Regions from separate parts of the Pantoea sp. C2G6 genome, predicted to be linked through region 3. Evidence: predicted binding sites of a transcription regulator. Region 3 holds the regulator's gene; each other region holds the start of a gene.
What was found. Region 3 encodes CRP, which controls carbon source genes, mostly activating them, when cyclic AMP is high. Its sites were predicted from a motif close to ATGTGANNNNNNTCACAT; they were not measured.

Region 1: ACCW71_RS16230 (nucleoside-specific channel-forming protein Tsx) is a predicted target of CRP. The motif match lies at 2,248-2,265, and genes of this name have one in related genera.
Region 2: mlc (sugar metabolism global transcriptional regulator Mlc) is a predicted target of CRP. The motif match lies at 1,797-1,814, and genes of this name have one in related genera.

What each region holds. Positions count from the first base shown of each region.
Region 1 is NZ_JBGMNJ010000013.1:90,773-95,361, reverse strand. It holds gene ACCW71_RS16240 (response regulator) at 168-827, shown strand; gene ACCW71_RS16235 (sensor histidine kinase) at 824-2,179, shown strand; gene ACCW71_RS16230 (nucleoside-specific channel-forming protein Tsx) at 2,459-3,325, shown strand; gene yjdN (VOC family metalloprotein YjdN) at 3,418-3,855, opposite strand; gene ACCW71_RS16220 (LysR family transcriptional regulator) at 3,928-4,589, opposite strand, start outside.
Region 2 is NZ_JBGMNJ010000001.1:736,574-741,162, reverse strand. It holds gene ACCW71_RS03525 (MFS transporter) at 1-784, opposite strand, end outside; gene ACCW71_RS03520 (LysR family transcriptional regulator) at 880-1,773, shown strand; gene mlc (sugar metabolism global transcriptional regulator Mlc) at 1,904-3,121, shown strand; gene bioD (dethiobiotin synthase) at 3,236-3,934, shown strand; gene ACCW71_RS03505 (nucleobase:cation symporter-2 family protein) at 4,115-4,589, shown strand, end outside.
Region 3 is NZ_JBGMNJ010000005.1:19,536-24,124, forward strand. It holds gene ACCW71_RS08830 (phosphoribulokinase) at 1-360, shown strand, start outside; gene ACCW71_RS08835 (OsmC family protein) at 730-1,134, opposite strand; gene crp (cAMP-activated global transcriptional regulator CRP) at 1,438-2,070, shown strand; gene ACCW71_RS08845 (YccS/YhfK family putative transporter) at 2,128-4,203, shown strand; gene argD (bifunctional acetylornithine/succinyldiaminopimelate transaminase) at 4,200-4,589, opposite strand, start outside.

The sequences.
Region 1 (4,589 bases), on a different contig from region 3:
AAATTATCTGGCATTCGCCTGTTGTTCAAATATACGTCACCCGTTTCAGGCTTGCAATCGCTGGCACCTCAACCAGCATAACCAGTGGCGCGAACTATCACGGCGGATAATTCTGCTCTAACAATTGACGGTTACACTCTCCCCTATCTTTCTGAAGGAGATCAGCCATGCGGGTGTTACTGGTTGAAGATGATGAAATGATCGGCGCGAACCTGCAACAGGCACTGGAAGGCGCGGGCTGGTCAGTGGATTGGGTACGCGATGGCGTCTATGCCCATAACGCCTGGAGCGAGGGCAGCTACAGCTGTGTGCTGCTCGATCTGGGCTTGCCACGTGATGATGGCTTACAGGTGCTGCGCCGGGCGCGCGGGCGCGGCGATTCCACGCCGGTGTTGATCCTGACCGCGCGCGACACGGTGGCGCAGCGGATCCAGGGGCTCGACAGCGGCGCAGACGACTACCTGCTTAAGCCTTTCGATTTGCAGGAGGTGATGGCCCGGATGCGCGCGATCACCCGGCGTCGCCACGGCGCGGCGGATTCACTGCTTGGCAGCGGCGACGTTCAGCTGGATATGATGACGCGCGAGGTGCTCTACAAAGGCCAGCGCGAACAGCTCACGGCGCGTGAATATGCCCTGCTCTACGCCCTGCTGGAGCGGCCGGGCGCGATTCTGTCGCGCGAACAGCTGGAAAACCGCATTTATGGCTGGGGCGATGAAGTCAGCAGCAACGCGGTTGATGTGCTGATCCACGGAATGCGTCGCAAGCTGGATAACGACGTCATCCGTAACGTGCGCGGGCTGGGCTGGCGGGTGCCCGCGATATGAAGCCCTTTACCTTTATGCGCTCGCTACGCAACAAACTCCTCTCCACGCTGCTGATCATTCACCTGCTGATGATTGGCGGCGTCACCTGGTATTTCTTCAGCTGCTACGGCGATATGGTCGGCACCATGAAGGATGACCAGCTGGCGAAAATCGCCGATGCCTGGTCCACCAACAAACAGATGCCGGCGCTGATGCCGATGCTCATCGCCCCCGATAAGGCGAAGAGCGCCTTTGTGGTTCAGCTATGGGATAACCAGGGGAAACTGCGCGCCAGCTCCTGGCCGGAGCTTCAGGCCCCGCTGCAAACGCAACGCGGCTATCGCGATGTCTATGTGGGCCAGTGTGACGACTGTGAATGGCGCATCTACACCCGGCCCGGCCTGCCCGGTAGCGAGATTAAAACCATTCAGGTGATGCATAACCTCAGCTACATGAAGGCGCTGATGGTCAAGCGGGCGCTGTCGGCGATCATTCCATTGATCCTGATGATGCCGCTGTCGCTGCTGGTGATCTGGCTGGTGGTGCGTAAGATCACCCGCGATCTGCGGATCGCCTCGCGGCAGATTGCGGCGCAGGAGACCCATCATCCGCACAATGTCTCACCCGAGGGTTTGCCGGATGAGATCCTGCCGCTGGTGGCGGCCTACAACTCGTTGCTGAGTAAGCTGCGCGAGGCCTGGTCCTCTCAGCGTCAGTTTCTGGAGGATGCCGCCCATGAGCTGCGTACGCCGGTGACGGCGGTGACGTTACAGCTGGAAAACCTGCGTCAGCATATCCAGCCGGGCGAGGCGAGCCGCCAGTTCAGCCAGCTGGAAGCGGGCGTCACCCGCACCCGGCATCTGGTGACCCAGTTGCTGAATGTCTCGCGGCAGGAGGATCAAAGCGTGGTCGCCAGCGTTGAACATATCGATCTGGAAGATCTACTGAAGGAGAGCATTGAGCAACTGATGGTGGTGGCGGATAAACGCGGCATCGATATTGGCTTCAATGGCTCCACCCAGTACCGGCTTCAGGCCAGCCGCTCCGAGCTGCGCAGCCTGTTTGACAACCTGATTGGTAACGCCATGTTGCATACCCCGGAAGGCAGCCTGGTCGATGTGCTGCTGCATCGGGTATCTGGCCAGACGGTGGTCGATATTGTCGATAACGGGCCAGGCATGCCGGAATCCTTTATCGAACGCGCCTTTGATCGCTTTACCCGCTCGCCCGACGTAAAAGCGCAGGGCAGCGGCCTGGGCCTGTCGATTGTGCGCAGTGTGGCGCAGAAACATCAGATTCAGGTCGCCCTCTCCAACTGCCTGACGCCACAGGGTGCCATCTGTGGTTTACAGGTTCGCGTCACCTTTCCCTGATCTCACCTGTTTGATCACGAACCAGACAACGTAAACGGTTGCCTGGTTCCGTTCGATCCACGTCGTTATTGTGAAGCGCATCACATTTTAGCTGAATTGTAATGCAACACTTTTTGACAAACGTGAGCAAAATCTATTTTCTATCGATCTGTTACAGGCACGCTACGCGGGCTGAAGAACGGGTTGTTATTTGCTGTGAAACCCTCATTCCCATCAAGGGACCGATTTCTCTCTGACTGCGTCTGGTGTGCGGCGGTCAAAAGCATGTGGCTGATAATAATGAAATATAAAACGTTGATAGCAGGTGCCGTGCTGGCATGTTCATTGAGTGGTGCTGCGCAGGCCGCGGAAAGCGATCCGCAGTATCTCTCCGACTGGTGGCATCAGAGCGTGAACGTGGTAGGCAGCTACCACACCCGTTTCGGACCGCAGTTTAACAACGACGTTTATCTGGAATATGAAGCGTTTGCCAAGAAAGAGTGGTTCGATTTCTACGGCTATCTCGACGTGCCTAACTTCTTCGGCGTGGGTAACAGCAACGCCAACGGCGTTTTTGACCACGGTTCACCGATGTTTATGGAGATTGAGCCGCGCTTCTCTATCGACAAACTGACCGGCACCAGCCTGGCCTTTGGTCCGTTCAAAGAGTGGTATTTCGCTAACAACTACATCTACGACATGGGCCGCAACAGCGATAACCGCCAGAACACCTGGTATATGGGTCTGGGCACCGATATTGATACTCATAGCGATGTCGGCCTGTCGCTGAACGTCTACGCCAAATATCAGTGGGAAAACTACGGTGCGGCGAATGAGAACAGCTGGGATGGTTATCGCTTCAAGGTGAAATACTTCGTGCCGATCACCACGCTGTGGGGCGGTAATCTCGGCTATGTCGGCTTTACCAACTTCGACTGGGGTTCTGACCTCAACGAGAAAGGCGGTTCGTCACGCACCAGCAACTCCATCGCTTCCAGCCACATTCTGTCTCTGGGTTACGATCACTGGCACATCTCGGCGGTGGCGCGTTACTTCCACAACGGCGGACAGTGGGCGGATGGTCAGGAGCTGAACTTCGGCAAGGGACCGTTTGAAGTGAAATCTACCGGCTGGGGTTACTACCTGGTGGCGGGTTACAACTTCTGATGAGGTGCGGCGGCCTGAAGCGTGCCGCCGCGCGATAAAACCGGTCGTGGCCATTGAAACGGCGTCGCGGTTGCCGACGCCGTCTGGCTCAGTTAATCCTGCGACTTCTCTACATTGATGCGCCACGGAATATTGAACTTATCAATAAACATGGCAAACCCGCTCGACCAGAATGTCTCCTGCCACGGGGTGGTGACTTTGCCGCCTGCCGACAGCTTTTCGAACCACGCTTTACCTTCTGCTACATCGGTGGTTGAAAGGCTGACCGCGTAACCCGCATGTTCCGATGCCGGTGGCTGCTCGGTGTTGCCATCGCTTAGCATCAGTTCACCCTCACCGATACGCAACTGAGCATGCATGATCTTCTCTGGCGGCTGAGGCGCAGCAGATTGATCGCCCACCTGTTCGCCCTGATCAGGCATATCACCGAACTTCATTTTAGCGAGCAGCTCGCCCCCGGTCGCCTGAAGGTAAAAGTCGATAGCCTCTTCGCAACGGCCATAGAGAAACAGATAAGGACTGACTTGCATCTTCACCTCTATTTGTCGGTTGGATTTCTACAGTACCTTAATAGTGTAGACGATCGGCTTTAATCACTGATTTTACTGACAATAACGGCGGAACAGCTGCGCCATATAGCTGCTCATCGGCGTCAGCGCGGTCTCTTTGCGCTGTATCAGATAAAAGGTCGCTTTGGGCAGCGGGTCGTCGAGCGACAGCGCCACCAGCGATCGGCCGAGAATCGGATCGTCAATCACATCCACCGACAGAATACTGATGAAGTCACTCTGCGCCACCAGGCTGGTGCAGGCCATAAAGGTTTCACAGGTGACCACGATTTTCGGTGCCATGCCGCGCTCGCCAAACAGATCGTGCAGCAGGCGGTAGTAGCTGCCTTTGGGCGTCGGCATGGTCCAGTCAGCCTGCTGTAGCTCGGCCAGCGAACGCGCCTTTTCCAGCGGATGGCCCTTACGCACCACCACTTTGTACTCGCGCTGCATCAGTTGCTCATACATCAGCTCCTGATCGAGATGGCTCTGATCGTAGGTGTTGATGGTGAAATCGAGCGCCCCCTGACGCAGTTCATGCACCATCGACACCAGCTGGCCTTCGACAATACGCACTTTCACCAGCGGATATTCACGATGAAACTGGTTTATCACCTGCGGCATGATGGTGCGCGCCACGCTGCCGCCCACCCCGATGTTGACCTGACCACCTCCCAGCCCCAGCCGCTGCTGAATATCTTCCTGCGCGACCCGCA
Region 2 (4,589 bases), on a different contig from region 3:
TATAGTTAAACAGGGTGACAAAGGCCCCCATCAGCAGGAAACCTTCGGCAAACAGCCAGGGCAGTCCTGAATCGCGCCAGTGCAGCCGGAAGTTAATCAGCAGATTACGCGGGCGCAGCGCGATAGGGCGAAAATGGCGCGACGGCGGCAGGATTTTCCAGAACATCAGTGCCGCGGCCAGCGAAAAGCCACCAATCACCGCCACCGCAATCCGCCAGGAGAAGAGATCGGTCAGGACGCCGCTCAGCAGGCGTCCGCTCATCCCGCCAATCGAGTTACCGCTGATATAGAGCCCCATGGAAAAGGCGACGACCCGCGTATCCATCTCCTCGCTGAGATAGGTCATACCCACCGCCGCCACCCCGCTCAGTGACAGGCCGGTCAGCGCCCGCATCATCAGAATGCCGTGCCAGCTGCTCATGGTGGCGGAGATCAGCGTACAGATAGCCGCCAGCGTCAGCGCCGTCACCATCACCGATTTACGGCCAATCGCATCAGAGAGCGGTCCGGTAAACAGCAGGCCCAGCGCCATCAGCCCGGTTGAGATGGAGAGCGACAGGCTGCTGGTGGCCGGAGAGATGCCAAACTGCTGTGACAGCACCGGCAAAATCGGCTGTACGCAATAGAGCAGGGCAAAGGTAGCGAGACCCGCGGAGAAGAGGGCCAGGGTTACACGCATAAACTGCGACGTACCCCGGCGGATATAGGAGGGCGCTACCGGGATCTCAGGCGGTACACACTCCTGATCCTCATCGACGGTTCCGGCCTGGACTGAACGACTCACACATTATCCTTAAAAATGGGAAACAGGTCGTCAGCTTAGGAAAGGGCGATTATGATGTCTAATAGATTAATAATCTCAAATGAGACGTTTAACATATGAATATCGAGCTGCGTCATCTGCGCTACTTTATCGCGGTAGCGGAAGAGTTACATTTTGGCCGGGCGGCCCAGCGTCTCAATATCTCTCAGCCACCGCTCAGCCAGCAGATTATCCAGCTGGAAGCGGAAACCGGGGCCAGGCTGTTTAATCGCACCAACCGCAGCGTGCAACTCACCGCGGCCGGTGCGCAGCTGCTCAGTGATGCCCGAACCATTCTGTTGCAGGTTGAACAGGCCGCCGGGCGGGCCGCCCGACTGCATCGCGGTGAGGAGGGCGAACTGCGCTTTGGCTTTACCTCCTCCGTTCCCTTTACCCGCGTGTTCTCCGATGCCTTGTTTCAGTTTCGTCAGCGCTGGCCGCAGGTACATATCCAGATGCAGGAGATCAACACCCGTCAGCAGCTGGCCCCGTTACAGGATGGCCGGCTTGATCTCGGTGTCATGCGCAACACGCCGCTGCCGCCCGATCTGCGTCACCAGCTGCTGCTGAGTGAACCGCTCTATGCGCTGGTGCACCGGGCACATCCGCTGGCCAGCGCCAGCACCATCTCCGTGACCGCGCTGGCGTCAGAACCCTTTGTCTTTTTCGATCCGCAGGGCGGCACCGCCCTCTACAGCGATATTCTGGCGCTGCTGCATCGCTACCAGATTCAGCCCTATATCACTCAGGAAGTGGGTGAGGCGATGACTATTCTGGGGCTGGTGGCGACCGGGCTGGGTGTCTCGATTCTGCCCGCGTCGTTCCGGCGGGCAGAGCTGGCCGATCTGGTCTGGCTGCCGCTGACCGAAAAAGACGCTATCTCTGAGCTGTGGCTGGTCTGGTCCGCCAGACGCGAAATGAATGCGCAGATGATGAATATGATGGCGCTGCTGCGCGCCAGTCAGCGGTAAAGCGTCAGCGACATGCCATCATTGTGTGCGATAAATCACATTTCTAATCAAATATTTGACGCTGTTGCCTGATCTGGCTCACCATGTCACTTCTTTATTTAGAAGCGCGAAAATAACCGGGAGCAGGGTAGTGAATCCGGACAGTCAACCTGGACATATTGACCAGATTAAGCAGACCAATGCGGGTGTCGTTTATCGATTGATTGACCTTCATGGTCCGATTTCGCGTATCGAGCTTTCACGCCGGGCGCAGCTTGCCCCGGCCAGCATTACCAAAATTGTGCGCGAGATGCTGGATGCCCATCTGGTGCAGGAGACGGAATTTCAGGACCCCGGCAGTCGTGGCCGTCCCGCCATCGGTCTGATTCTGGATACCGAAGCCTGGCACTATCTGGCGATCCGCCTGCATCGTGGCGCGATGACCTTTACGCTGCGCGACCTCAGCAGCCGGGCGCTGGTGGAAGATAGCCTGCCGCTGCCCGACGAAGCCGAGCAGCCGCTGCTGACCGCCCTGATCCAGCAGGTCGACGCCTTCTTTATCCGTCATCAGAAAAAGCTGGAACGCCTGACGGCCATCGCCATTACCCTGCCAGGCCTGATCAACGCCGCCTCCGGCGTGGTGCATCGTCTGCCAGGCTATCAGGTGCGTGATATGCCGCTGGGCGACGCGCTGGCGACCCGCACCGGCCTGCCAGTGTTTGTCCAGCATGACATCTCTGCCTGGACTCTGGCGGAGTCGCTGTTTGGCGCCTCTCGCGGCGCGCAGGATGTGATTCAGATTGTCATTGATGAGACGGTGGGCGCGGGCGTCATCAGCGGCGGACAGCTGCTGCATAAGAGTGGCCGGGCGCTGGTAGAGATCGGCCATACCCAGATCGACCCCTATGGTCAGCAGTGTTACTGCGGCAATCATGGCTGTCTGGAGACCGTGGCCAGCACCGGCAGTCTGCTGGCGCTGGCGGCTCAACGTCTGCCGGCGCAGCCCGACAGCCTGCTGAATAACCAGCCGCTGACGCTGGAGTCGCTGTGTGCGGCGGCGCAGGCGGGCGATCGTCTGGCGCGTGACAGTATCGCCAGCGTAGGTCATCACGTTGGCCGCATCCTGGCGATGATGGTCAACATCTTTAATCCGCAACATATTCTTATCGGTTCGCCGCTGAACAGCGCGGCTGACGTGCTGTTTCCGGCGGTCAGTAACACCATCCTGCAACAATCTTTGCCCGCCTACAGCGCGGAAATTCAGCTTGCCCCGGCGGCGTTCAGTGAGCCAGGGACGCTGGGCGGGGCGGCGCTGATTAAAGATGCGCTCTACAATGGCCACCTGTTAGTGAAACTGTTGCAAGGTTAAGCGGGACTAATCTTGCGCTAACGCAATCTGTTCTCATCCTCCATTCCTTAAAATGCCGGTTCGCAGCAAGGTTAATCATCGATTAACCGCAACGGGTTTGAGAGGAGAAGTTGAGTGAACAGACTATTTGTTACCGGCACCGATACCGCAGTCGGCAAAACGGTGGTGTCACGCGCCCTGCTACAAAGTTTTATCCAGATGAAGCTCAGTGCGGTCGGGTACAAGCCCGTGGCACGCTGCGCCGTGAAAACCGCCGAGGGGCTGCGCAATAAAGATGCCCAGGTGCTGCAAAGTGCCTCATCCCTTGACCTGCCTTATCAGGCGGTCAATCCGCTGGTCTTTCAGGAGGAGGAGATCTGCACCCATCCCAGCCAGATTATCCAGTATGAGCTGCTGACGCAGGGCTTAAGCAGCCTGACGCAGCAGGCGGATCGCGTGGTGGTCGAAGGCACCGGCGGCTGGCGCAGTCTGATGAACGACGGGCGTCCGCTCTCCTGCTGGGTAGTCGAGCAGCGGCTGCCGGTGGTGCTGGTGGTGGGCATTCAGGCGGGCTGTATCAGTCACGCGCTGTTGACCGCCGAGGCGATAGAACAGGATGGGCTGCCGCTGGTGGGCTGGGTCGCTAACCGCATCAATCCCGGTCTGGCGCAATACAGCGATATTATCGAAGTGCTGCGCGAAAAAATCAGTGCGCCGCTGCTGGGAGAACTGCCTTATCTGCCGCGCGCCGAGCAACGCGATCTCACGCCTTATATCGATATTTCCCTGCTGACGCCCCAGGCGTTGCACGCTCTGAGTGCAAAGATCGCCTGATGATGAAACAAAAAAAGTCATTATTATCGGTGATGAGCCTAAAGTTTCAGGCTTATCGCCGCCTGCCGCTGACAATTTCCCCTTAAAATTGAACGACCTGACCCGGACAGCCCGCGCCAGCGAGGTTATGGCGCAGAAAATGCATTAACTCCGCTTATCTTCCAGAGCTGGAGTTTCATCATGTCGCACGCCAACCAGAAAGGTTTACTCTACGGGCTTGAGGCTCGCATCGCGCCGGCACCGGCGTTTTTTGCCGCGTTACAGCATCTGCTTGCCAGTGTGGTGGGGATCATCACGCCGCCGCTGATTATTGGCTCGGTGCTGGGATTGCAGGCCTACCTTCCTTATCTGATCAGTATGTCGCTGTTTGTCTCCGGTTTAGGCACCTTTATTCAGGCCAGACGTTTTTATGGCGTTGGCGCGGGCATGATCTGTTTGCAGGGCACCAGTTTCGCCTTCCTCGGCGTGCTTCTGTCGGGCGGCCTGATGGTAAAAGGGCGCGGCGGTTCGCCGGAAGAGATTATGGCGATGCTGTTTGGCTGCAACCTGATGGCGGCGCTGATTCCGATTCTGATCAGCCGCTGCGTCGGTTCGCTGCGTAAAGTGCTGACCCCGGTGGTCACCGGCACAGTGATCGCCCTGATTGGCATCAGTC
Region 3 (4,589 bases):
GAGCGCGGTCATTCACGTGAAGCCGTCATGGATTCGGTGGTGCGCTCGATGGAAGATTACATCAACTTCATCACCCCCCAGTTTTCCCGCACCCACATCAACTTTCAGCGTGTCCCGACCGTGGACACCTCTAACCCGTTTGCAGCGCGGGCGATCCCCTCGCTGGATGAGAGTTTTGTGGTGATCCACTTCCAGGCGCTGGAAGATATTGACTTCCCCTATCTGCTGGCGATGTTGCAGGGTTCGTTTATCTCGCACATCAATACGCTGGTGGTGCCGGGCGGCAAAATGGGTCTGGCGATGGAGCTGATCATGGGACCGCTGGTGAAGCGGCTGATGGAAGGGAAACGCATTGAGTAAGAGGTCCGTCATAGCCCATTGGACTGATGACAAAGCCAAAGCAGAGTAGGCCTGAACGCAACGCCGTCGCTCAACGCGCAGGGAGCCGGGTCAGAAGAGGAAAGCGTCCCGCGCCTGGGACAAAAACGCCGGGAGCGTTTTTGAACAACGCAAAGCGTTGGCCCGGCAACGGGCGCACCTCAGGGATGAGGTGCGTAATCGCGCGGGCCGAGCACGCCATGGATGGCGGTTTTGCGACTTTCCGATCTGACCCGGTTCTCTGCGCAGGCACAGTCTAAAAGCGGATTACCTGCCCAGACACGGTCTTGAAGCAACCTGCATCAGATACTGGAAGTGAAGTTAGCAGGTCAGCAATGACTCTTGCAGTTACTACAACTCAATCACTTCATAGCTGTGGGTGATGGTAACGCCTTTGCCCAGCATGATGGCCACCGAGCAATATTTTTCAGCAGAAAGATCCACCGCGCGTGAGACCGCTTTATCCTGGAGCGCTTTGCCGCTGACGATAAAATGCAGGTTGATGTGCGTAAAGATTCGCGGCGCCTCTTCACGACGTTCTGAGGTCAGTTTTACTTCACAATCAGCCACATCCTGACGGCCTTTTTGCAGAATTGAAACCACGTCAATCGCACTGCAACCACCCGCCGCCATCAGAACCATCTCCATTGGGCTGGGCGCTTTATCACCTGAATTTCCATCCATGAGTATCTGATGGCCGGATGAAGATTCCCCGAGGAATGTCAGCCCTTCTACCCATTTCACTCTTGCCTGCATGATTTTTGCTCCAGAATACGCTGTTTTGTCGTCAGAGTACGCTTTCGCCTGGTAAACAGCAATCCAGAGAAATCCACCCCAAGCTGAAGCGAGACAACACAAGACAGTCGGCAAAAGCTATGCTACAAACAGTGCTGAAAATATTTTTCGTCACCCAATGGCGAAGCCGGGAAGAATGATGCGCACTGCGCCGAATGCGGCCCGAATAATTTCCTGAAAAGGAAACGCTTGAAGCTTTCATCGCCTGACAGGGAAAACTGCCCCCTGTATTTTGGGCACGATTACAACAGAGGATAATAGCGAATGGTTCTCGGCAAACCGCAAACAGACCCTACACTCGAATGGTTCCTGTCCCATTGCCATATTCATAAGTATCCATCCAAAAGTACGCTGATTCATCAAGGTGAAAAAGCAGAAACGCTTTACTACATCGTGAAAGGTTCCGTCGCGGTTCTGATTAAAGATGAAGAAGGCAAAGAGATGATCCTTTCCTATCTGAACCAGGGCGACTTCATTGGTGAGCTTGGCCTGTTTGAAGAAGGTCAGGAGCGTAGCGCCTGGGTACGGGCTAAAACCGCGTGCGAAGTGGCGGAAATCTCCTATAAGAAATTCCGTCAGCTGATCCAGGTCAACCCCGACATCCTGATGCGACTCTCCTCGCAGATGGCACGTCGCCTGCAAGTCACGTCGGAAAAAGTAGGTAACCTCGCTTTCCTCGACGTCACCGGACGCATTGCGCAGACCCTGCTCAACCTGGCGAAGCAGCCCGACGCGATGACTCACCCCGATGGGATGCAGATTAAAATCACCCGTCAGGAGATTGGTCAGATTGTGGGTTGCTCACGTGAAACCGTGGGCCGCATTCTGAAGATGCTGGAAGATCAGAACCTGATCTCCGCACACGGCAAAACTATCGTGGTATACGGTACCCGCTAACTCCTGTCATCCACGGCGTGCTGGCAACATCACGCCGTTATTGTTTGTGTTGAGCCAATGTGGCGTCGAATTATTTACCATCCTGAAGTCAACTATGCCTTGCGGCAAACGCTGGTACTCTGCCTGCCGGTGGCGCTGGGCTGGCTGGCGGGCGACCTGCAAAAAGGTCTGCTGTTCTCCTTAGTGCCGGCCTGCTGCAACATCGCCGGTCTGGATACCCCGCATAAGCGCTTCTTTAAACGCCTGATTATTGGCGGCAGCCTGTTCGCACTCGGCAGCTTTCTGATTCAGTGGCTTACCCTGCATGCGATACCGCTGCCGTTGATCCTGTTCGCCATGCCGCTGCTGCTCGGCGTAACCGGTGAGATCAGCCCGCTGCATGGCCGCCTGCTGCCCGGCACGCTAATCGCCGCTATCTTTACCCTGAGCCTGGTCGGCCGGATGCCCATCTATGTCACCCCGCTGCTCTACATCGGCGGCACGCTCTGGTATGGGCTGTTTAACTGGTTCTGGTTCTGGCTGTGGAAAGAACAGCCGATGCGCGAGAGCCTAAGCCTGATCTATCGCGAGCTGGCTAACTACTGCGACGCCAAATATACCCTGCTCACCCAGCTGACCGACCCGGAAAAAGCGCTGCCGCCGCTGCTGGCTCGTCAGCAGAAAGTGGTCGATCTGATCACCACCTGCTATCAGCAGATGCATATGCTGTCGGCCAATCGCGATCACAGCCATAAACGGCTGACGCGCGCCTTTCAGGTGGCACTCGACCTTCAGGAACATATCTCGGTCAGCCTGCATCAGCCGGAAGAAGTGCAGAAGCTGGTGGAGCAGAGCCATGCCGAAGCGGTGATCCGCTGGAACGCCAAAACCATCTCAACCCGACTGCGGGTGCTGGCGGATAACATCCTCTATCACCAGTTGCCCGATCGCTTTGCGATGGATAAACAGCTCGGCGCGCTGGAGAAGATCGCCCGCCAGCACCCTGACAACCCGGTCGGTAACTTCTGCCTCTATCACTTCAACCGCATCGCGCGGGTACTGCGCACCCAGAAACCGCTCTATCAGCGCGATCTGATGGCGGACCGTCAGCGCCGCCTGCCGCTGTTACCGGCACTGCGCAGCTATCTCTCCTGGCGATCGTCGGCCCTGCGCACCGCCGCGCGCTTTGCGGTGATGCTGATGCTCGGCAGCGCGCTGGCGCTGTTCTTCAACATCCCGAAACCCTACTGGATCCTGATGACCATCATGTTCGTCAGTCAGAACGGCTACGGCGCGACCCGCGTCCGCATCCAGCACCGGGCGCTGGGCACCTTCGCCGGCCTGGTGATTGCGGCCGCCGCCCTGCGTCTGGCGGTGCCGGAGTCGCTGGTGCTGCTGATCATGCTGGCGATCACCTTTATCAGCTATCGATTCACCCGCCAGTTCTACGGCTGGTCGATGATTGGCTTCACGGTGACGGCGGTCTACTCACTGCAACTGCTGTCGCTGAACGGCGCGCAGTTTCTGCTGCCGAGACTGATGGATACGCTGATGGGCTGCCTGATCGCCTTTGGCGGCATGCTCTGGCTGTGGCCGCAGTGGCAGAGCGGCCTGCTCCGGCAGAACGCGCATGATGCGCTGGAGACCTATCAGGATGCACTGCGGCTGTTGCTGGGTGCGGAGCAGTCGCCGGAAAAACTGGCTTATCAGCGCATCAGGGTCAACCAGGCCCATAACGCGCTGTTTAACTCGCTGAATCAGGCGATGCAGGAGCCCGCTTTCAACGCCCAGTATCTTAAAGATATGCGCCTGTGGGTGACGCACAGCCAGTTCATCGTTGAGCATATCAATGCGATGACAATACTGGCGCGGGAACACACCATGCTGACCGACTCACTGGCGGAACGCTATCTGCGATCCTGTGAAATTGCGCTCCAGCGCTGCCAGCAGCGGCTGGAATATGATGGGGCCAGTACCCAGGTCAATCTGCTGGATGAGCTGGACAATATCAGTGAGGGACCGATAACGGTGGTCGAGCAGCATGTGCGACGTATTCTGGATCATCTGAGCGTGATGTACACCATCTCATCACTGGCGTGGAGCCAGCGACCACAGCATGGCCGCTGGCTGATCCGACGTTTACGTAAAAACTAATTGAGCACTTTGCCGACGGCGGTGGCGAAGCGGCTCATGCCCTCTTCGATGTCCGCCGGTTCAATAATCAGCGACGGGGCAAAACGCATCACGTCGGTGCCGGCGACCAGCACCATTACGCCTTCAGCGGCGGCGGCATTCAGAATGTCGCGTGCTTTACCGGCATGCTGCGGCTTCAGGGCGGCCCCAATCAGCAGCCCTTTACCGCGAATATCACTGAACAGATCGTACTTCGCATCAATCGCCTGTAGCGCCGTAACAAAGTGCTGACGCCGCATCTCAACGCCCGCCAGCACCTCTGGCGTATTGATGATGTCCAGCGCGGTTTCGGCGATGGCGCAGGCCAGCGGATTGCCGCCGTAGGTGGTGCCATGCACGCCAGGCGC